DNA from 2 places in the Peribacillus sp. Aquil_B1 genome. Region 2 is predicted to be linked to the other one. Evidence: predicted binding sites of a transcription regulator. Region 2 holds the regulator's gene; the other holds the start of a gene.
What was found. The regulator LexA, encoded in region 2, represses DNA repair genes until DNA is damaged. The targets are predictions, from matches to a motif close to CGAACATATGTTCG.

Region 1 (11,616 bases), 1.4 Mb from region 2:
TGCGCTTGTATTCATCGAGATTCCCCCTTTTGGTTGTTGAATTCGATAAGTATGAGTGAATTCCTTTACTGTTGACAAAACATGTATTCATTCGGCAAAGAAAGTGGAATTCCAACGTAATTTGCATGAGGGGCAATCCAAGGTGGAATTCCCCGTGGACAGCTTTTTGCAGATGGTAGCGTTGTTAGGAACTTTTAGATGCATTTGTGATGGCGTGGCTAATGGTAATCAAGCTAAAAAGGGAAATGTGATGCAGATGTCGAATTTACCCTTAAAACATGGAAAAAGGAGGACTAGTATGAACAGGATCAACATTATAACTTTAGGTGTCAGGGATATTGCTGAATCATTAAGATTTTACCGGGACGGGTTGGGATTTCATACAACGGTTAATGGGGACGAACCCGCAATCGTCTTTTTTAATAATGCCGGAACGAAACTTGCTTTGTATCCTTTAGAGGAGCTGGCAAAAGACATCAATGAGAAAGAACCGCCTAAGAAAAATGGGTTCCCGGGTCTTACGCTTGCTTATAATGCTAAATCAATTGAAGAAGTGGATGATGTGATCAACAAAGCTGAAAAGGCCGGGGGAACAATCGAAAAATTACCTCAGGATGTTTTTTGGGGAGGGTACAGCGGATATTTTTCAGACCCCGATGGTTACTATTGGGAGGTTGCGTATTCAAAGGATTGGAGTTTTGATGAAAATGATATGCTGATTATAAAGTAACGCACACTACGGAAGGATTACCCCTTAGAAAAAAGGGCTGTTGCCTGGCAACAGCCGATCATCATCATGCACCTTACTGCGAAACTACATATTTGGCTAGTTCTTTACTTATTTGATTGCCCATTCGCTTTGATTGCTCAGTCGCTTCTTGTACACAGGCAATGAATGCTTCTTCCACTTGATGTGCTTGAAGTGCTTTCAGACCTGCTTCTGTCGTTCCGCCTGGTGAAGTGACTTCCTTTCTTAGTACGGCAGGCGTTTTAGGTGATTTCTGTAACATATCGGCCGCCCCCATCAGTGTCTGGAGAATCAATTGCTTAGCGGTTTCGGAATCGAGACCTATTTTTTCTGCTGATTTTTCCAATGCCTCGACCAAGTAATAAATATAAGCCGGACCGCTGCCTGATAAGCCTGTCACCGCATCTAGCTGGGTTTCGTCGACAACTGCCACTGTACCGACCGTTTCAAAAAGGGTAATCGCCGTTTGTAATTGCGCGTCTTTCGTATGACAGTTAGCCGCAAGGGCCGTTGCGGATTTTCCTACAGCTGCCGATGTATTAGGCATGGCACGGACGATCGAGAACCGCTTGTTGGCGATACCTTCCAAGCTTGTTGTATGAACGCCGGCAACAACGGAAATGAACAGCATTTCTTCACGAATATATTCTTTTATTGATTGCATCGTTTCTAAAATATCTTTCGGTTTCACCGCCAGTACGACAAGGTTTGCATCCTGTACCAATAGCTGCAGCGATCTTGTGGCAGTTACACCATATTGGTTCTTTAAATAATCGAACCGATCATCATTTGATTTATTTGTAACAAAAATATTTGCTGGTTCAATTACCTGTTGGGTCACCAGCCCCGAGATGATTGCTTCTGCCATCGATCCAGCTCCGATAAACGCGATTTTCTTCATATTTCCCGCTCCTTTTTCTTTTAAAGTTTTCGGCCTTTTTTTGAAAAACAAAAAGACCCCTCATCCAATAAAGGACGAAAGGTCTAGCTTCCGTGGTACCACCTTTGTTCAACTTTTCCATAATAAATAAACAGAAAAGCTGCACTTGAATCCTCTAACGCGGGAATTACGTCAGGTTTTCCTGAAGGCTCATAAGGTAGGTTCAATAATGAGAGGGCGATGAAGCCTTTCAGCACATTCCGAGCTTCACTCTCTTTACGCCATCAATCATTTACTTGGCCTTAATCAAAGCCATGCCGTCTTTAATTACTTGTGATTATGAAGGATATATTAGCACTCTGTCAATGATAATATATGCATGGACGAGAAAAAATAGACATGAATTATGTGAAAATAATGACAGTAATTAAAAATACATGTAAAATGGTAATTATACATGATAAGTATACTTAGAATTCTGTTTAGTGTATAAAAAGTTTTATATAAATATAATTTTCTAAGGTGGAAAAGATTATGGTGAATTGGAATGGAGATATTGCAAAAATTACTTTGCCCACGCCATTTGCAGTGGGTGATGTGAATGTTTATGTAGTTAAAGGGGATGCTTTAACGCTAATCGATACTGGAGTGAAAACAAAACGATCAAAGGAGGCCTTGACTAACGGGCTTGGGGAATTGGGTCTGAAACTGACTGATATCGAACAAATCATTTTAACCCATCATCATCCTGATCATGCTGGTGGACTCGATTTCTTTGAAAAAGAGATCCCGGTTTATGGACACAAAAACAATCAGCGCTGGCTGACTATCAGTGATGAATTCCTTGAAACCCATAATCGTTTTTTCCTTGAATATGCCACAAAGTTCGGAGTGGCAGAAGAGCTGAAAAATAAACTGATCCACAATCGTGACGAAATCCGTTTCCTTAGTGAACGGAAGCTGCATGGATATTTGGCTGAGGGAGATGAGCTCCCTGGTCTTCCAGGCTGGAAAGTGATCGAGACTCCAGGGCATGCGCAAAGCCATTTATCCTTTTACCGGGAAAGTGACGGGGTTATGATCGTTGGCGATCATTTGCTTGCCAAGATTTCACCTAATCCATTAATGGAACCACCTATACTCCCTGGAGGCATGAGGCCTCGTCCGTTACTGCAATATAATGCATCACTTCAAAAATTATTGGATTTTCCCATATCCACTGTTTACTCCGGACATGGATCTGAAGTGGCAGGAGATGCAGTTGCCGACTTGATTCAATATAGATTCGAGCGGCAGCATAACCGTGCCATGCAGGTGAAAAGCATGCTGCAAGATAAGCCTTTATCTGTCTTTGAAGTGTGTCAGCAGCTGTTTCCGAAAGTATACCTTCAGGAAGTGGGCCTGACACTTTCGGAAACGGTCGGTCAGCTGGACTATTTAGAAGACTTGGGTGAAGTCCAAACAGAAATCCAATCAGGGGTCATTCTGTATTCAATCGCTTAATGTTCGCAAGGAGGCTCACTTTTTTGAATGAGTTACAAGGTAAAGTCATTGTTATTACCGGTGCTTCCGGAGGGATTGGCAAGGAAGTTGCCATTCAAAGTGCAAAACAGGGAGGCCGTCTCGTCCTCTTGGCCAGAAGCATGGATAAATTACTGCTGCTAAAGAATGAACTGATCACCCAATATGGGATTGATGCATATGCCTATAAGCTTGACGTGGCAGACACTGACCAGGTGACAAATGTTTTTAATGACATCCATGAGCAAATAGGTGAAGTGGATGTGTTGGTCAACAATGCTGGTTTCGGCACGTTTAAAGAAGCGCAGGATACGGAATTAAATGAAACGAAAGCAATGTTTGCTGTCAACGTCATTGGCTTGATGGCCTGCACAAAGCTGGTTTTGCCGTATATGAAGCAGAGAAAATCGGGGCATATCATCAATATCGCTTCACAGGCCGGTAAAATCGCCACTCCTAAATCAACATTGTACTCTTCTACCAAGTTCGCAGTTCTTGGCTATTCAAACGCACTTCGGCTCGAGCTGATGGAAGATCATGTTTTTGTGACCACCGTCAATCCTGGCCCTATAGAAACGAATTTCTTTAACATTGCGGATGAATCAGGTACATACTTAAAGAACGTTGAAAAATTCATGCTTAAGCCTGGAGATGTCGCTGCTAAAATCGTAGCGGCGATGCTGACCAACAAGAGGGAAATCAATCTGCCTGGCTGGATGAATTTAGCTGGGAAATGGTATAACATGTTTCCGAAAATCACCGAAACATTAGGAAAAAAAGCATTTTTTAAAAAGTAGCTAGACTTTCGATGCAGAACAAGGCAAAAGATGGTAATATAATAGGCAAAGGGGAATGTCGGTGACATTCCCCTTTTTGAAATGCCCGAAGTTTTCTATGTTAAATAAAGGGTAACTATTTCAGGGGGAATTCGTCTATTTCTAGTAGGAGGGATTTGTATGAAGATGATGGTGAACCTTTATATCTCCATATTCGTTGCCTTTATTCTGGGTAGCTGCCAATCCCCTGATTGGAACATGGATGAATCCATTGATAAAGGGGAAGAAGGTTTCATTACGGATCTTGACGATAAAAGGATTTTGATTAAAGGGACGTACTATAAGGTGACCAATGATACATATATTCAAGATCAACATGGTAATGACCTCGATTATTCCGAACTGGAAATCGGGATGAAAGTGAAGCCATGGCACCGGGGCGGGGTGAAGAAATCATTTCCTGGGAAAGCGGAAGCGGAACTGATTCTTGTTTTAACCGATGAAAATAGCTTAGCCGAACAAAGGGCGGTCACTGCTGCTCTCGATCATGTCAGCAAAGCGGAAAGTCAGCGATTCATGGTTCTCGAAGTCGTCCATTTACCCTCAGAGCATGTTTATAATATCGAAATGATGAATCGTTCCAACTTGGATTCTTCATTTACTGTGACTGTTGAGGATGTAACGGATGAAATATTATATATAAAATAAAACAACCGGACTGAATCACTTTGAATTCCGTCCGGTTGTTCGTCCTCGGTTTTATAAAGTTTTCGCACCCAAATATTTTGGTTTCCAATATGAATTATCCATATCCGTGATGGTTATTCCTTTAGAAGACGTAGCACTGATGAATTGACCATTTCCGATATAAATCCCAACATGGGATACCCCTGTTCCAGAAGTATTAAAGAATACAAGATCACCCTTAGCTGGTGAAGATACTTTTAAACCTGTATTGGCATAAAGCAATGATGTTGTACGCGGTAAGGTGATTCCTTGTGATTTCTGGAATACGTAATAGACGAAGCCTGAGCAGTCGAATCCAGTTGGTGTTGTTCCGCCCCATTTGTAGGGTTTGCCTATTAAGGTTTTTGCATAGCTGATCAAGCTAGTATTATTGACATTATAAACACCAAGCGCATTAAATGTGCCTCGGCCGGCAATTCCATCGACAGTCAACCCTTTGGCTTTTTGGAATTTTTTTACTGCAGATACAGAATAGGTGCCGTAATATGTAGTCAGTGAACCTGTATATGTGAAATAACCTTTGGTTTTTAAAAGTTGTTGTAGTTGTTTGACATCGCTATGTGTCATTCCGGGTCTGAGGGTTTGGTCTCCAATATTGGCAAAGGCTTGCAGTGGGGTTAGCATCATGGCAGATGCAACAGCAGCTGAAGCGATCCATTTCTTCATAATTTTCATTTCCTCTCTATCTATCTCTCTAGTATTGTTAACAATATTATCCTACAATACCATTATGACAATTAGACATAATTTTGATTACATTTTCATTACAAAAAATGAGCAGTAAGACTTGATTTAAAATAGTCGAAAGTCTGTTGAAAAGGGTGGGAGAATTTTAAAAAACTAAGCATAAGGATCCACTAAAAATTATTCAAGCTACGAATTGATTCTTTTTTAAAAAACTATTTGGATATGTAGTTTAAATTTGGTATTTTAACCATTATTAGTATCTATTATATTTTTCGAGGAAATTACATTAAAAAGTAGAAATTTGTATGAAAACTTCCATTGAATAAGAACGTATATTCGGTTAAAGTTATGAATATAATAAAAGCGAACGTATATTCTTGTTAGGGTGAGAAATGATGGATTATGGGACGATGCCGAAACAATCAATTATGTGTATCGATATGAAAAGTTTTTATGCAAGCTGTTCAGCGGTCATGCTTGGTCTGAACCCGCTTGATTGTTATCTGGCGGTGGTTGGTGATTTGAAGAGGACAGGGAGCATTGTGCTTGCGGCTTCTCCAAAGATGAAGAAGGAATTTGGCATCAAGACAGGTTCGCGGATGTTTGAGATCCCGAATGATCCGAGGATTGTCGTCGTTGAACCTAAAATGGCGACCTATTTAAGGGTTTCGACGGAAATCACCCGCTTGTTCAACCGTTATGTGCCCAAAGAAGCGATTCACGTATATAGTGTGGACGAAAGCTTTGTGAAAGTCGATGGTGCCGCTTCTTTATGGGGAGATGCCCGCATGATAGCTGAAAAGATAAAGGATGAAATTGAACGGGAATTACAGCTCCCCTGTGCCATTGGAATTGGACCGAACATGCTTATGGCAAAACTTTGCCTTGATTTGGAAGCCAAACATAAAGGGATTGCGGAATGGAAGTATGAGGATGTGCCAAGCAAACTTTGGCCGATTTCCCCGCTTCGTGAAATGTGGGGGATCGGCAGGCGCGTAGAAAAAACCCTTCATGGAATGGGCATATTTACGGTTGGGCAGCTTGCCAATTATGATCTTGAATTACTTGAAGCAAAGTTTGGGATTATGGGCAATCAGCTTTACCACCATGCCTGGGGAATAGATTTATCCGATATGGGGGCAGCGATCATCGAAGGGCAGGTCAGCTTCGGCAAAAGTCAAATCCTGCTGCGGGATTATAAGGAGGAGCATGAGGTAAAGCAGGTCATGCTGGAAATTTGCGAAGAAGTTGGAAGAAGGGCACGCACCCATCGCAAGGCAGGAAGGACGGTGAGCCTCAGCATTGGTTACAGCAAGGACGAGTTCGGCGGAGGTTTCCATCGTTCGCGTTCGATTAGCGAACCGACCAACATTACGATGGAGTTATATAAAGTTTGCTTGGAGCTTTTTCATGAGAACTATAGGCAAAAAACGGTTCGGAGCATAGAGGTCAGGCTCTCGAACATTGTGGATGATAACGAAATGCAGCTGACTTTATTCGATGCTTCGCGCTGGAAGAAGCGGGAATTGAGTTACACGGTGGATCGAATCCGCCATAAATATGGAGCCAAATCGTTATTGCGTGCCGTTTCGTATACAGAAGCAGGTACAGCCGTTTACCGGAGCAAGCTGCTTGGTGGGCATAAGGCGTAAGGTTGATTTTGAAGGGAGGGAAAAGGATGATACGTGATCGCGGCCGTATCAAATGGACATCGATGATGTTGCCGGAGCATGTGAAGATGCTTCGGGATTGGGTGGTGGAGGATGGCTATGAAACGAAGCGCATCCTGGATGAGCAGCAATTGGAAGAAATGAATGCGGTAATGGGGGAAGCGATGGAGGAAAGAAAGGATGTCAGGATTGCTCATTATGAAGGAAACCGGTATCAGCTGTTAATCGGCAGGATCCATTATTATAATGAGCTCACCCAAAAGCTTCATATCGTCGATCGGTTTCAGCAGGCCCACTATATCAGGCTTTCCGATATCGCGGATGTAAGGATAATGGAATGATGAGCGGAAGGGCTGTTCCCAAGGGACAGCCTTTCTGATGAAAGGAATTGGCGTTAGAGAACCGGCATTTGTTGGATCGGCCATGAAGAAAGTGATTTTCGTGTCGGCTGACGCTTGCAAAGGAAGGCAGTTTCTTTAACAGAAGCGTTTTTATGGTTTATAATGGGGGAAAGGAAAGACATCGGGAGGCGTGCAATCATGTATATTGAATGGACGGAAACAGCGGCTGAGAAAATGGCCGATAAGGTACAGGGACAAGAAGGATATTTACAGTTGAAATATGATACGGATGGCTGTGGCTGCGTGGTAAGCGGTGTGACCGCGCTATGGTGGGTCAACGAACCTGAAGAAGGTACAGAAAAAGTGGAAACAAACGGGATTCCGCTATATGTGGAGAAATCAAAAATGATTTTTCTTGATGAAGTCATGAAAATAGACTTTGTTCCGGAAGCGAACAGCTTTCAATTAAAAAGTCCGAATCAAATCTTGAATCCGAGGATGAGTTATTTTAATAAGATCTGATTAAAAGCAAAGAGGGGATCTTGGATACCCTCTTTTTTCTTCTCAGACAAGTTTTAGAAACTGATCGATTTGATCTTCATATTCTCTTGGATTTTCATTATAAGATTGAGCGTGGGCCCCTTTTTTAGCTAGGTACAGCTGCTTTGGGCCCTTTTTTGCTGCATATAATTCCGCTGTCATGGAAGCGGGAATGAAACTATCATTTTCACTATGGATGAAGAGCACCGGGTTTCGGATATTTTTCATATAATCGATTGGGGACACTTCATTGGTCCAATACCCATCACGGAGTTTGATGAACGTACGCCCAAGCGGAAACACGGTCCAAGAGGGAAGTGGGACTACATGTTTAAGCTGGTGTTTGATCTGATCCTCGAAATTTGAAAATGGGCAGTCGGCAATGTAAAAATCAGCACCATCTTCAAGCATTCCGGCATATAAAAGCAGGGTTACAGCCCCCATGGATTCTCCATGAATGCCAATATGAAGGTCGGGCCCTTTACGTCTTTTCAATTCATCGATTACGGCCTTCAGGTCGAATTTTTCATAATGTCCGTAACTGCTCGTCTTGCCACCGGAATCCCCATGCCGGCGGTGGTCATAAATGATCGCATTGAAGCCCCGCTTAAGAAAAATGTTCATGTACTTAATCGAATTGACTTTGTTCTCCGTCACACCATGAGAAATGACCACCCACTTATTGGTATCATGCGGTTCGATAAACAAGCATTTCAAGGAATATCCGGATGGTGACGATACCCAAATTTCCGTTTTAGGCAGATTATCAAAATCCTCCCGGATCAGGCGTTTAGCCATGATTTCACGATTCTGGATAAAGTCATCTTCCTTCTTTTTCATATACATGATCCGATTGGAAAAATAAATGCCGACGCCGATGATATACGATAGGATTCCGGCGAGTGTAAACCACCATTTCTTCATGAAAGGTCCTCCTAGGTTGATTTTCTTTATTTTACCATGTGGGAAATGGGAAAACACTGTTTGAAAACCATGACGAGGAAAACGGCAGTCGTGATATAATAATTTCATAAATGGCCAGGAGGTTTAAAGGATGAAAAAGAAACAGCCGCGAAATCAAAATCAAAGCAAAAACCAAGATAAAGATTCATCTTCATTGAAACTTGGTGATATGATCAATCAAGATATCATGTCCCAGCTTCGTCAAAAGCAAAAGGAACTTAATGAGGCTGAACAAGAAAAAAGGGAAGCGGAAGAAGAAAAGAAACGCGAAGAAAGAAAGCGGCGGGAGAAGAATAAATCATTTGAAGAACTATTGGGTGAAAGCAACCTGAACTGGAAGAATTATAAATGAAGGACAGGGAGCAGTTTAAGTTTTAAGTGGGCTGGCTCCCTTTTTCCGTTCAGGAAGACCATTCCTTGCTGATACTCCTTTATTTTATAAAGTATAACGATTATATTAAAGATAAGTTCGATATGATGTCATATCGGATGGACTACTATTAGCTGGTGATATGATGCAAAGTAAAATAGAAAAAGTGCTGGAAGACCAATTATGTTTCCTGCTTTATGCAAGTTCAAGGGAAATGACGAAGAAATATAAACCGTTGCTTGATAAACTCGAAGTGACATATCCTCAATATCTGGTCCTGCTTCTATTATGGGAACAGGATACACTTACAGTAAAAAAACTAGGGGAGCTCCTTGCCCTCGACTCAGGAACGCTTACCCCCATGTTGAAACGAATGGAGCAGAATGGCTTGATTGTCCGTGAACGTTCGACTGAAGATGAACGGTCTGTCATGATTAAGTTGACGGAAAAGGGACTTGGTTTACAGGAAGAGGCCTGCTTCATTCCCGATCGCATTTCGGCTATGTCGGGTGACGATAAGAAGGTGGTTGAGGATTTAAAAGCTTCCCTGATCCAACTATTGAAAACTTTACAGCAATTTTAGCAAAGAAAAGACGCTTGGGGTTCCCCAAGCGTCTTTTTGTCGGATTTAATCTACACTTATTTCAAAGGCGACGTCCACATTGCCGTTGATTGCTTTTGAATAAGGACACATTTGATGTGCTTTATGAACAAGGGTTTCGAATGTCTCCTTATCGACTCCGGATCCCTTCACAGCCAAAGTTACAGCCAAGCTGTACTGATGCATCTCACCCATCAATAGGCTGACGCTTGCGGTGACTTTGGAATCGAAGGAAACGCGTTCGATTTTACCAACTGATTGCAAGGCACTATCAAAACATGCAGCATATCCAGCTGCAAAAAGCTGTTCCGGATTAGATGCTTCAGGCATCTGTTTAGCTCTTGGTGTTCCAGGCATCGCAATATCAACCGTGAAGTTGCCGTCAGCAGAAATAGCCGTTCCTTCTCTTCCGCCATCAACTGTTACAGACGTTGTAAATAATGTTTTTGTCATCATTTTTTCTCCCTTATCTTCTTATTTTAATTGTGCACAATTGAATTGTATAACACTTAGTTTGTATTGTCCAATGAAAAATTTCAATTGGTATGAAGTAAATTTGGTTTGGAAAGGGGATAAGAATGATGGGAAACTTGAAGCGGTACAGAAGCAGTATGGTGAAAAAAACGTTGGAACGGAAAAAGGCTGCCTATCACGTTATTAAACGGAGATAGTGCAGCCTGATTTATTTGAAACATTTAATTTAGTTCTATTCTTTTTAATCCCGGTGACTTTCATATTTGTTCGCTTTGGTCAACTGCTTTAAGATATCCAACTCGGTTTTGGACAGTGAAGGACTGTTGGCAGCCTGGCAGTTCTCGCGGAGCTGCTGTACTGAACTTGCTCCTGGTATAACGGTAGCGACGCTTGGATGGGACAATACATATTGAAGTGCCGTTTCATTCAACTTCCTATCGGAAAGTTTGTCCTTTATTTGCGGAAGCAAATCTTTAAGTTCGTGATAGCTAAAGTCAAGGTATCCATCCTCATTTGCCTTTTCAAGCATTTTTTCACTGAGCAGCCCTTTGGCAAGGGGGCCACGGGCAATAATGCTGATTTGTTTGTTGGCCAAAAGGGACATCCACTCTTCTGGGCGGCGGTCGAGTAGATTAAACTGCATCATCACGGAATCAAGCTCAGACTTTTCAGTGAATTCCTTGATCACATTCGGACGAATCGAGGAAATCCCATAATATCGGATATAGCCTTCTTTTTTCAAATCTTCAAATGCTTCTACCGTTTCTCCGATATTGTCTGAAATGGTGCCGCCATGTAACTGATAAAGATCAATATAGTCAGTTCCCAATCTCTTTAAGCTATCTTTTACTGCCGTTTTAATATATTCGCCAGATGGATCCCAGCTCCAGGAATCTTTGTTTTCATTCCAGCGGTTTCCGACCTTGGTAGCTATGTATACCTTATCGCGGACCGATTTTAAATTCTTTCCGACGATTTCTTCATTCATGCCGAAATCATATAAGTCAGCAGTATCAAAATAATTGATTCCTTCATCTAAAGCGGCTTGTATGATTTCGGATGCCTGATTTTCATCAGTCCCCAATGACATGCATCCGAGCCCGATTTCAGAAACTAGCAAGTCTGAATTTCCTAGTCTGCGTTTTTTCATGTTATCCACTCCCTTACATTTCATTGTAAAGGAGAAATCCATTTCACTCAAAGAATTCACTTGATCCTTTTTAAAGGAGTGGGAGGCACCTGATCGTGTATGTCGGCTATCCAATCATTGATATAGACATATTGATTTTGCAATTGTT
Region 2 (11,616 bases):
GTATTATCCGAAATATTTATGGTCTTTACTCACCATCTATTTAAAATCAAGTTTTGCGATTCTATTTCCCGGGATAAAAACCTCAGATTTCCTCGCATTCATTTTCGGATGGATTTTGATGGATTCCAATTTACCGGATAACTCCATAAACCATGTTTCATCTTTAGAAAGTAAAGCCAAATCAATTAAGGCCAAAAGATGAGTTTCGTTACTGATTTCTAGATCCGGCAGTTTTTCAGTCCATTTACTTGGAATCCAAATCGATTTCCCAACCGCTTTTTCATTGTCACTTTCCACCACATTCACTTTAATAATTTCACGATTATCGCTCACGTTTTCAACGAAGCCATGGATAAGTTCTCCATCTCTTGATTTTCCTTGTACCCAATCCCCATTTTTGAACAGATTGTTTTCAACCATTTCCTTAACACCCCTTTTATGTTCATTTAATATTAAAATCTATAGTTATTAACTGTATTAATAAAATATACATTTTGTGCAAAGAAAAAACTAAATCAATATCACGGACATTGTTTAATTTTTTCCAAAAAAGTGCTGAGAGTTATATCTTCCAAATATTTTTCAAAATACAATTCTGCTTCATCGAATATTTGATCCATGACTACCTGGGTATTGGAAGATATGACACATTTTTTCTCCGGATCACCTGTACACCATTTCGGTTTCAAGGTTCCATGTGAGACCGTTATATAAATATCTGCCAAACTCACCTCTTCAGGATTACAGTCTAGAATATAGCCTCCCCCCACGCCTTCTTTCGTTTTAACAAATCCCTTTTTTCTTAAGCAGCTCATCATTTTCCGAATCCTTGCCGAGTTTGTACAAACGTTTTCTGCGATGGACTCACTGCTTGCCATATGATCTGGTAGATAAGCTAAATAGACCAAACTATGCACAGCTATTGTAAAATCACTATTCACTTTTCGCATCCTCCTCAAGGAGATTACTGTAATTTTAATATTTACAGTTGATAAAGTCAACTCAAAAAACTCAACTGAGTCCTGCACTTTGTTGATTACTATTTGCTTGCAATGAAATTCCCTCCTATACACAAAGGATTGAGGGAATTTCATTCATCTAATTTTGCAAACCGATATCAACGTTGAGAAAGATTCAAGGCCGTATTAGCTGCTTTTAGATTCACTTTCGATTGCTCACTTATATCCAGAGGATGATAATAACCTTTTGAAACCATGTAATCACTTATTAACCCATGTGTTTCTACAGCAGACCTCAGCTGTTCCCGTAATGCAGCCCTCAATTCAGGTGAAGCTGTTTCTGTTATGGCGAAAGCCGTATTTCTTATTCCTGATTTGGCAGAATTCAGAAAGTCAGTAGCAATCACCTGATCGGTCATACCACCCATTCCTGCCATATTTTGCAAAAAGTTAGTCATTGTCTTCCCTCGCCTTGGTTTACCAGGATTTCCTGTAATTTTTGAATATGCTCTCTGCCGTTGCTCATGTCTTGTAAAAGAATGTTTTTTAATTCCGTATCTTGGACTAACCCATTCATTGTAGAAGCTTTTGATAGACAAAGGCTTTTGAAGTTCAATATTTCATGCAGTTCTAACGTTTCATGCAGTCCCAACTTTTCCACTAGAAGCATCTCTCCTTTCAGTAACAATCACTTACTTATCTTTCGTTGTTCAAAAGCTCTTATTCATTCCTTTTCATTTTATTAGGAGATTAAAACCATTTGGAAAGCAACATGTAGTCCCCTGTATACCTGAGTGTTGAATAGGGAAAATTACTTTTGTTACCTAGACTTAGGAGGTGAGTGAATGGAAAATGAAAAGCTCGCATTTCACGAGACCATGGAGACGCATGAAATAATAAATTTTAAGACAATATGCTTAATGAAATCCAAATTAATGCAAGGAATTTGTTTTGATAATGATTTGAAAGCATTAATGGAAAAAGACGTACAGCAATCCATAGTAGCCATTAATGAACTAAAGACTTTTTACGATCGTGCCCGAACAAACTTTAAACAATGAGGTGAGCTTTAATGGAAATGGACTTTTTAGATCCCCAAGGTGCTGAACATATGCCTGAAATGGCAGATTCCTCTTTTGCCCTGGATTTCCTACTGACGGTCAAAAGCGGTATTCATACGTATGGTATCGCTTTATCAGAAACAGCAAGTCCAGAATTGCGTAAAGCATTATACCGGCAAATGGAGCATTCCATTGATTTACATGCAGAAATAACCGATTTAATGATCAGTAAAGGCTGGCTCTATCCAAATGATGTTGGAAAGCAAGTTGAATTGGATCTGAAATCAGCTGATATGGCAGTCAGCATCGCTGGGATGAAGCTGTTCCCTAACGATACTGATAGACTTGGAATGTTCGCAACGCCGAGTAAATAGAGGAGGAAGTTTAATGAAAGCCGTAACTTACCAGGGCAATAAAAATGTGCAGGTTAAAGAAGTTAAGGACCCCCAAATCAAAAATTCCGATGATATCATCGTAAAAATTACTGCTTCGGCCATTTGCGGTTCGGATTTGCATTTGATTCATCAAATGATTCCCAATATGCCAACCGATTATGTTATTGGTCATGAGCCAATGGGTGTTGTCGAGGAAGTTGGTCCTGGTGTAAATAAATTGAAAAAGGGAGATCGTGTAATCATCCCCTTTAACGTTAGCTGCGGAAGCTGCTGGTATTGCGACAACGACCTTACAAGTCAGTGCGATAACTCGAATCCACATGGGGAAATGGGCGGATTTTTTGGATATTCAGAAACAACTGGCGGGTATGCTGGAGGACAAGCAGAATACATGCGGGTTCCATATGGGAATTTCACTCCTTTTAAGATTCCAGAAGATTGTGAGATTGACGATGAAAAATTGATATTACTCGCCGATGCAGCTTCTACCGCATTTTGGAGCGTTGACCATGCAGGAGTAAAACCAGGTGATACTGTAATCATCTTAGGGTGCGGTCCCGTTGGATTACTCGTACAAAAATTCGCTTGGTTCAAAGGAGCGAAAAGAGTCATTGCCGTCGATCATCTCAACTATCGTCTGGAACATGCAAAACGGACAAATAAAGTCGAAATTGTAAATTTCGAACAATATGAAAACGTAGGGGATTATCTCAAAGAAATAACGAAAGGCGGAGCCGATATCGTAATTGATTGTTCAGGCATGAGCGGTAAAATGACGCCCATGGAATATCTTGCAACGGGGCTTAAGCTTCATGGCGGTGCCATGGGTGGTATTGTAATCGCCTCCCAAGCGGTCCGTAAAGCAGGAACCATTCAAATAACTGGTGCTTACGGCGGGCGTTATAATGGCTTTCCGCTAGGAGATATATTTCAAAGAAACGTGGATATCAAGACCGGGCAAGCTCCCGTTATCCCTTATATGCCATATCTCTATAATCTAATATCTGAAGGAAAAGTTGATCCTGGCGATGTCGTAACCCACGTACTACCATTGGATCAAGCTAAACATGGTTACCAAGTATTTGATACAAGGACAGACGGATGCATTAAAGTGGTGTTAAAGCCGTAAGTATTATTTAGAAAATTGAATGGCCAGGCACTCAAATTCAGAAACCATACATGAATTATAGTTAGTTTCTGAATTTGATGAATCCTGTGTAGTATCTTGAAAGACACATGTACTAGAATCCCTCTAAATGAAACCTTTAAACCCCATGATTGCCCTCTTGCTTATCCCCTAACAACACAAAAAACCCCTCTCTCTGATCTAGTTTCCACCAGAGAAAGAAGTTTCGGATTAGTAATGAAAGATAAAGCAAAAATAAGGAAAATTTATGACGAAAGATTCACTCTTCACGGTAGTTATGATTTGCTTATCTTATAATTGCTAACTTATTTTGTTTGTTGTTTATTCATGGCGCTCATCATTTGATTAATCTTCTTTTGGGATGGTTTCATACCCATTTGCATCATCATCATTTTCAGCATCTGTTCGTTAATTGGCGGATTTTTCTTTAAGTAATCCATCATGTATTTACGAGCGATGAAAAATCCCAGCACTACTCCAGCAATCAATGCCAGTACGCCAACTAGAATGTAAACCCACATACTATTTCCTCCTTCGTGTTGTCTAACATCAGTGTACTAGACCAAAGGTTATTATACAATACCCGCTACTGAAAAGTCCCCCATTTAGACAAATTTTCTTTCTTTTATCGGTTTTAACCAACCGTATTTTTCATGTTCAAAATCAATGGCCAGAAAACTCGCTTCATATTTTCGAATACTTTCAAAGAAAGCCGTCTCCGCTTCATAGTCTCCTTCAGCTTTTAGAGTAATGGAATCTTGCTGAATGATTAAAACGGCTTTACTTGATCCGTTTGTTTTTTCTAAATAGTATTTTCCATTTTGAGTCCAATAATTCATCTTTTTTTGCAAACGTTGTTCAATAGCTAACTGCAACTGGATAATCGGGACTGTTTTGGTGACATATTCGATTTGTTTTTGCAAAATACTCTTCAGTCTGCCCTTTGCTTGAATATACTCCAAAAACAAATTGAAAAATAGCTTTTCTCTTCCATAATAATGATGGGCAAATTCATCTTCGATTAAATAAATTTGATAGGTTCTCATCAGCCAATGCCTCCTAGCTTTCCTATTTTGGACTAACCACCAGGACCCTCTCCACTATTTTCCACTATTGATAACTTTCCCCTTTAACTGACACATTTAAACGAAATTTATTTATTCTCATTATATATTGACAAACTAAAAAGATATGTTGTTTGCTGGAGAAATTTTCTTCTTTTTTTGTCGAATGGAAGATTTCCCTTTAGAATAGGAGCACGCAATAAACCAGGATTGTTTTTGATAAAAAAACTGACACCAAACTAGTTGGTGTCAGTTCTCCATTACGATTAGTTAAGCATTTCCTTAACACGGGCAACTACATTTTCTAAAGTGAAGCCGAATTCCTCCATGATTTTACCGCCTGGTGCAGAAGCTCCGAAATGATTGATGGCCAATATTTCACCCTCATCACCTGCATAACGATCCCAACCAAACGGTGAAGCCACTTCGATAGCTAGACGTTTCTTCACTGCCGGATTGATTACGCTTTGTTTATATTCTTTAGATTGAGTTTCAAATCGATCCCATGATGGCATGCTGATAACAGAAACATCAATTCCTTCGTTCGCTAAAGCTTTCTGTGCTTCCACAGCCAAGTTCACTTCGGAACCAGTCGCAAGAAGTAATGCATCGGCTACTTCTTTCTTAGAAGCAGAGATGATGTAAGCACCTTTTGAAACACCTTCATACGCAGTTTCTGACGTGTCTTTAATTGTTGGCAATCCTTGACGAGTCAATACAAGGGCCGTTGGTTTATTTGTAGACTCCATAGCCACTTTCCAGGCTGCTGCCGTTTCATTGCCATCAGCTGGACGGATTACCCCTAGGTTAGGCATTGCACGCAATGATGCCAATTGTTCGATTGGCTCATGAGTCGGTCCGTCTTCTCCTACAGCAATGCTGTCATGCGTGAATACATAGTTTACAGGCAGTCCCATTAGTGCTGCCATTCTTATGGCAGGACGTAGATAATCAGAGAATACGAAGAATGTTCCTCCGTATACTTTTAATCCACCATGAAGTGCCATTCCATTTAAAGCCGCACCCATAGCGAATTCACGTACACCAAACCATATATTACGGCCGCTGTAATTACCAGGTAATAGATCAGTCTCACCTTTGATGGCAGTATTATTAGATCCGGCTAAATCCGCAGAACCCCCAATGAAGCTAGGGACCCGCTTGGCTATTGCATTTAGCACTTCCCCACTTGAAGCACGGGAAGCTAATGTTTTACCTTCTTCATAGACCGGAATTTCCTGATCCCAATCAGCAGGCAGTTCTCCTTTGATGGCCAGCTCCAATTGCTGTGCTAACTCAGGATGTGCTTCTTTGTAATTTTTGAACAATTCATTCCAAGCTTCTTCTTTTTGAGCGCCTGCATCAACAACAGCTTCATTGAAGTGTGAATACACTTCTTCCGGAACATGGAAGTCCTCTTCGAATGTCCATTTATAAGCTTCCTTTGTCAATTTAAGCTCATCTGCGCCAAGCGGAGCGCCGTGAACAGCGGATTTACCTGAACGGTTTGGTGAACCGTATCCAATAACCGTTTTCACTTCGATTAATGTTGGGCGTGCATCGTCGGTTTTCGCTTCTTCAATCGCTTTAGCAATTTCCTGAAGATCATTTCCATCCTCAACGCGGATATATTGCCATCCATAAGATTTGAACCGGTCTGCTACGCTTTCACTAAATGATTGACTTAAGTCGCCGTCAAGGGAAATATCATTAGAATCATATAAAACAACAAGTCTTCCGAGTTGTAGATGTCCAGCTAATGAAGCGGCTTCTGCAGAAACACCTTCCATTAAATCTCCATCTCCACAAATGCTATATGTATAATGGTCGACAACATTATAAGAATCGCGGTTATAGCTTTCTGCCAAGTGACGTTCAGCCATTGCCATTCCGACTGCCATTGCAATACCTTGTCCAAGCGGCCCGGTAGTTGCATCTACACCAGCCGTATGTCCGAATTCAGGATGTCCTGGAGTTTTACTGCCCCATTGACGGAAGCTTTTCAAATCATCGATAGATAAGCCATAGCCCGATAAATGAAGAAGGCTGTATAACAGCATAGAACCATGTCCAGCTGAAAGAACAAAGCGATCTCTATTAAACCAATCTGGATTTTTCGGGTTATGGTTCATATATTCGGTCCATAGTTTATACGCCATCGGCGCTGCACCCATTGGCATACCTGGATGGCCGGAATTAGCCTTTTCAATTGCATCAATTGATAATGTACGAATCGTATTGATAGAAAGTGCATCTAATTTATCTAACATATTGTAAAAACATCCCTTCCTGTAATGTACCTCTTTATATTATAGTGACAAGCATAATATCACAACTAAAATCACTATTTACTGCCTCAATATTAAAATTTCCTAGAAATAAGAGAAGCCCCTATTTAGATTAAACTAAATAGGAGAATACATACATGCATGCACTCCCTTTTTACTCCTAAATGCTAATAGGATCCCCGTTCCATGAGAGGAATTCAAGCATTAATGTAAGTTTCTTTTTTCTTTTATATTTTTTATCTTTTGAGGAGTGACGTCATTACCTTCTGGATCAACGACTTTCACATGCTCCAACGTATCGGTCATGGACTTTCTGAATGTTTCCAAATACTCACTTCTCAATTGGGTTTGCTCTTTCGCCTCAACTTCCGTCAAACCTTCAGTCTTTGCCTTTTTAGAAAGTTCATTAATACGGGTTATTTTTTCTTTTGATAACATAATTTCGCTCCTTCATAATCTCCGGATATTGTCATGGTATTAAAAAAAAAGCGAAATTACAAGTTCTAAGATTGACTTTCCTTTTTATTCAGTTGATGTTCGAGAAAACGCCTATTCACAGTAGCCTTGGAAACATTGTATCCAAAGCCCCTTAAAGTGGCTGCGATTTCTGCAAATGTCAATCCATTGGCCCGAAGTTTAATAATTTCTTCAATAGGAATTTCCATACGGTCCCTTCCAGTGGAATTCCTTTGATTCTGAAGGTTTTTTTGAGGACGGTACCCTTTTTCAACGGCTCTTATCATCCCGCGCTTTATTTTAAGGTTATGTAGTTTCCTTTGGTATTCTTCTACAATACCGACTATCTGGATGACCATGGCATCCGAATCCGATAACTCAAGCTCCCCGTCATGTGAGAGCGTATAAATCTTCACATCTTCTTTAAGGATGACATGGAAAAGGGCTATTTTGGCATTTCCTCTTCCCAGCCTTGTTTCATCCTGGATTAATAGTACATCAGCTTCTTTAGTTTTAAATAGTTCGAGCATTTCAAAAATGCCATCCCGATTCAACTCATAACCACTTGCCTGTTCTTTTATTATGGAAATGACTTCTACGTCCATCTTTTCTGCCAATTTGACTAACTCATCTTCCTGCCTTGCCAATGATGTTTCCTGTGACTCTTTTTCTGTGCTGACCCTACAATAGATTACCGCCTTCATAATACCCTACCTTCACTACTTACTGCTCACTGGCCAAATTCTGGACAAGCTCTTCCCCTTTAACCGGTATGACGATGACTTGACCAGGTTTAATTGTATCCGCCCTGACTCCATTATGCTCTTCTATCCAACCAATGAATTCTTTTTTTGTCAAATTTGCTTCTTCATATTCTTCGGCAATTCCCCATAGGGTATCACCTTCACTTACTTCTATAGAAAGGAAATCCTTTTTTGGATCGTTGTTCAATGTACAAGAGAATAAAATTGAAAAGATGAATACTGATCCCGCTAATAGAATCGTATAAATATAATTTTTGTATAAATTTTTCATAAATATCCCTCCAAAGCGAATGTTCGTTCGTATGTTATGGTCAAATTATAATACGAACGTTTGTTTCAGTCAACAACAAAATTCGAACTTATGTTTGTATAGAGTTGGGGGCCATGCTATAATGTAGCAAAGAACATTGGGGAAGAGGTGCACAAATGACTAAACTATCAAAACGGCAGCAAGATATTCTTGATTTCATTAAAGAAGAGGTCCGCCAAAAAGGGTATCCACCTTCCGTACGGGAGATTGGCGAAGCAGTGGGGCTTGCTTCAAGTTCAACAGTACACGGACATTTATCACGCCTGGAAAGCAAAGGCCTGATTAGACGCGACCCAACCAAGCCAAGGGCCATTGAAATAATGAATTTGGAGGAAGCGAACAATATTCCCAAAGTCAATGTCGTGAACGTGCCGTTACTTGGAAAAGTAACAGCGGGAATGCCGATAACGGCCATTGAGAACATAGAAGAATACTTTCCGCTTCCCGAAAGCATGGTTCCACATGATGACCATGTATTCATGCTGGAAATCATGGGTGAAAGTATGATCGAAGCAGGAATTCATGATGGGGATTATGTCATCGTGAAACAACAAAGCAATGCCAATAATGGAGATATCGTCGTGGCCATGACGGAAGATGATGAAGCCACTGTAAAACGATTCTTTAAGGAACCGGATTACATAAGGCTTCAGCCTGAGAACTCAAATATGGAACCAATTATTTTACGGGATGTTTCGATCCTTGGAAAAGTAATAGGCTTATATAGACAAATACACTAAAAGCGCTAACCGCGCTTTTTTTGTTTGTTTAATCTATGTCCTGAATTCTCTCAATATGCATATGGAAGAGTGGATATTGATATATTTATTAATAGAATCAGATTTTCTTGGGAATTTAAACATCCTTTATTACGGATCGGAGTTATACGATCGCCTAATATTTACTTTGGTAACAATCTGATTACAATAAAAAAGAGAGCTTCAATTATCGCTCCCAGTTAAAATTCACTTCACTCTTAATCTTTGGTTCACCTTTATGAGGTTAAGATCGACCAAGCCATTCCACTGTTGTATCTGCACTTGTGTAGAACCGTATGCTTTTGCAAGCGCAGAGACGGTATCCCCTTTTTGGACAATATGATAAACCTCTTCAATGCTTGCATCATATTTTGTTAAATCGCTTGTTTCGATAAGGTTCACCAGTTTTTCAATATATTTGGGATCCGATGCATACCCCGCATCGAATATTGCTTTGAGTGCTTTTCTGTAATCTTTTTCTCCAATGACAGCTGTATAAAGACTTCTGTTCCACGAAGTCCCCTTTACATATAAATTGGCAAGATCTCGAAGACTTTCTTCCCACGATGGATATTTTCTGAATTTGTTCCATACTTGAACAGGCACACCATTGACATATTCCATTGTCTGAATAATGACAGACTCACCCTTGAAGTCACCTTTTGTACCGAATATATTTTTTCCTTTGCTTGCTAATAAACTTGTCCCATATCCACTCTCCAAACAAGCTTGTGCGATGACAACCGAAGGTAATATTTTAAATTCCTGTTGAATTTTCTGGGCATAGGGAGCAATTTCCTTAATAAATGTTTCTTTGCTCATTTGAACCTCCCACTAATAGGCATTACTTTATTTTTCACTGTTTATTCTCATTCTTATCGTATTCTCATCTATGAAAAAGGTTACAGCTTGTCCAGTACAAAAGGTTCCGATGATCTGGCTGATTTTTAGATTACTTACCTCGAATAGTTCGCTCCGCGTACTATTTATCCATTTCCCCACCAACCAGGAAAAGCCGCCAATCCATATATTAAAATGGATTGACGGCTTTTTTAATTGAACACTGGAAATCTTCAAAACTTGTCTAAAACTTTTAATAATTCATTTTAAATTTGTAATCATTGTATAAAAAATTGATGAAAAACAAAAATTAATTTTAAAAACTTCAATTCAAGGTGGTGAAATCATGGACTACCCAACCATCCATACAAACTTTTGGGATGCAGTGATAGCCATTCCTACCATCATGATTCTTACTCAACTTATTAAGGTCATGTTTCATATTCGTCCAAAATTCATCCCTGCCATCGCTTTGGCCCTTGGCTTGTTCATTTCCATTTTCATCAGTCATCGTCATCACTTTGTTTCAGGAATTTTCATGGGCTGGTTTTATGGCTATGCTAGCATAGGCAATTATGCTGCACTCAAAACTGATATTTTGTCTTATAGAGAATCCTATAAAAAGACGGATTAAACCTATATAGGTTGTCTCTCTCTGCCACTAACACCCATGTTACATCCCATTTACACATCCAAAAAACCCCTCCTTAATTAAGAGAAGGGATCAATTTGTCGGGAAAAGTAAGTTATCCTTTATGTTTTTTAAACTCCTGACTAACCGAGCATGCTTGGCAGACCGTCGGCGGAAAGGAAGCGGATTTTCTGCAATCGACTGGATCTTTTTTAAAATAAAAGAAACTTAGAATTTGTCTACAGTCTGATACCCTTTTTAAGAAAGGCTCTTTTCGTAAAGATTGGTGTTTTTAAAACAAAACTATTTAAGGTTGATTGGAGCGGAAGTGCGAGACTCCTGCGGGAGCAGCGGGACAGGTGAGACCCCACAGGCGTTTACGCCGAGGAGGCTCACCGCCCGCCCCGCGGAAAGCGAGCATCTGGAGGGGAAATCAACCACACCGCACTACTTGGTAAATAGCAGTAAATAGCAACAAAGTATGCGAAAACAGCCTTAAGAAAAGAAAGGATTTCACTATTTCTCAATATAGACCGAACGAATCAGCGTCCGGGTTCTTTCAGTACCATACACATTTTTTTCCTTGACATCTATTGTTACATTATAAACACCTGACTTAGGTACTTCTGGAAGGGTGCCAGTAAAATTTTCAGTATCCATTGCCTTAATTGAGCTTTTTTCACTAATTTCATTACCGGTTTCATCTATTAGATGAACCGAAAATGTTGTGCTGATTGGCCTTTTTTTATCATTCATTGGGTTCTTTATTAAAAATTTTGCATCTTTTTGCTTAACTTTACCGGCCATACTTAATGTAATGGGATTCTTTTCGTTAAATTGTGCAGTGAGCAGGTAGGCGTCTTTTGACGATTTTGTCTTCATTCGCACTTTCCAATCACCCATTTCAAGGTTGTTTCTATTGAATGAGTGGATGGTTGCACCA

Region 1: a site for LexA is predicted at 5,685-5,698, ahead of MPH60_RS06135 (Y-family DNA polymerase). Genes of this name have one in related genera too.

What each region holds. Positions count from the first base shown of each region.
Region 1 covers NZ_JAKXEE010000001.1:1,203,826-1,215,441, forward strand. Annotated here, with positions in the region: gene MPH60_RS06100 (MerR family transcriptional regulator) at 1-15, opposite strand, end outside; gene MPH60_RS06105 (VOC family protein) at 299-730, shown strand; gene proC (pyrroline-5-carboxylate reductase) at 804-1,649, opposite strand; gene MPH60_RS06115 (MBL fold metallo-hydrolase) at 2,163-3,131, shown strand; gene MPH60_RS06120 (SDR family NAD(P)-dependent oxidoreductase) at 3,155-3,946, shown strand; gene MPH60_RS06125 (YobA family protein) at 4,106-4,633, shown strand; gene MPH60_RS06130 (C40 family peptidase) at 4,685-5,338, opposite strand; gene MPH60_RS06135 (Y-family DNA polymerase) at 5,752-7,011, shown strand; gene MPH60_RS06140 (YolD-like family protein) at 7,038-7,370, shown strand; gene MPH60_RS06145 (iron-sulfur cluster biosynthesis family protein) at 7,569-7,892, shown strand; gene MPH60_RS06150 (alpha/beta hydrolase) at 7,935-8,834, opposite strand; gene MPH60_RS06155 (YqkE family protein) at 8,965-9,225, shown strand; gene MPH60_RS06160 (MarR family winged helix-turn-helix transcriptional regulator) at 9,389-9,826, shown strand; gene MPH60_RS06165 (Ohr family peroxiredoxin) at 9,872-10,297, opposite strand; gene MPH60_RS06170 (aldo/keto reductase) at 10,560-11,468, opposite strand; gene mciZ (Z-ring formation inhibitor MciZ) at 11,525-11,616, opposite strand, start outside.
Region 2 covers NZ_JAKXEE010000001.1:2,633,105-2,644,720, forward strand. Annotated here, with positions in the region: gene MPH60_RS12770 (IDEAL domain-containing protein) at 37-420, opposite strand; gene MPH60_RS12775 (RrF2 family transcriptional regulator) at 522-941, opposite strand; gene MPH60_RS12780 (spore coat protein) at 1,118-1,417, opposite strand; gene MPH60_RS12785 (hypothetical protein) at 1,414-1,629, opposite strand; gene MPH60_RS12790 (spore coat protein) at 1,805-2,020, shown strand; gene MPH60_RS12795 (spore coat protein) at 2,032-2,394, shown strand; gene MPH60_RS12800 (zinc-dependent alcohol dehydrogenase) at 2,408-3,544, shown strand; gene MPH60_RS12805 (YneF family protein) at 3,868-4,083, opposite strand; gene sirA (sporulation inhibitor of replication protein SirA) at 4,168-4,608, opposite strand; gene tkt (transketolase) at 4,893-6,896, opposite strand; gene MPH60_RS12820 (DUF896 domain-containing protein) at 7,119-7,352, opposite strand; gene MPH60_RS12825 (YneB family resolvase-like protein) at 7,418-8,074, opposite strand; gene yneA (cell division suppressor protein YneA) at 8,094-8,405, opposite strand; gene lexA (transcriptional repressor LexA) at 8,561-9,184, shown strand; gene MPH60_RS12840 (glucosaminidase domain-containing protein) at 9,410-10,024, opposite strand; gene MPH60_RS12845 (hypothetical protein) at 10,389-10,676, shown strand; gene MPH60_RS12850 (esterase/lipase family protein) at 11,190-11,616, opposite strand, start outside.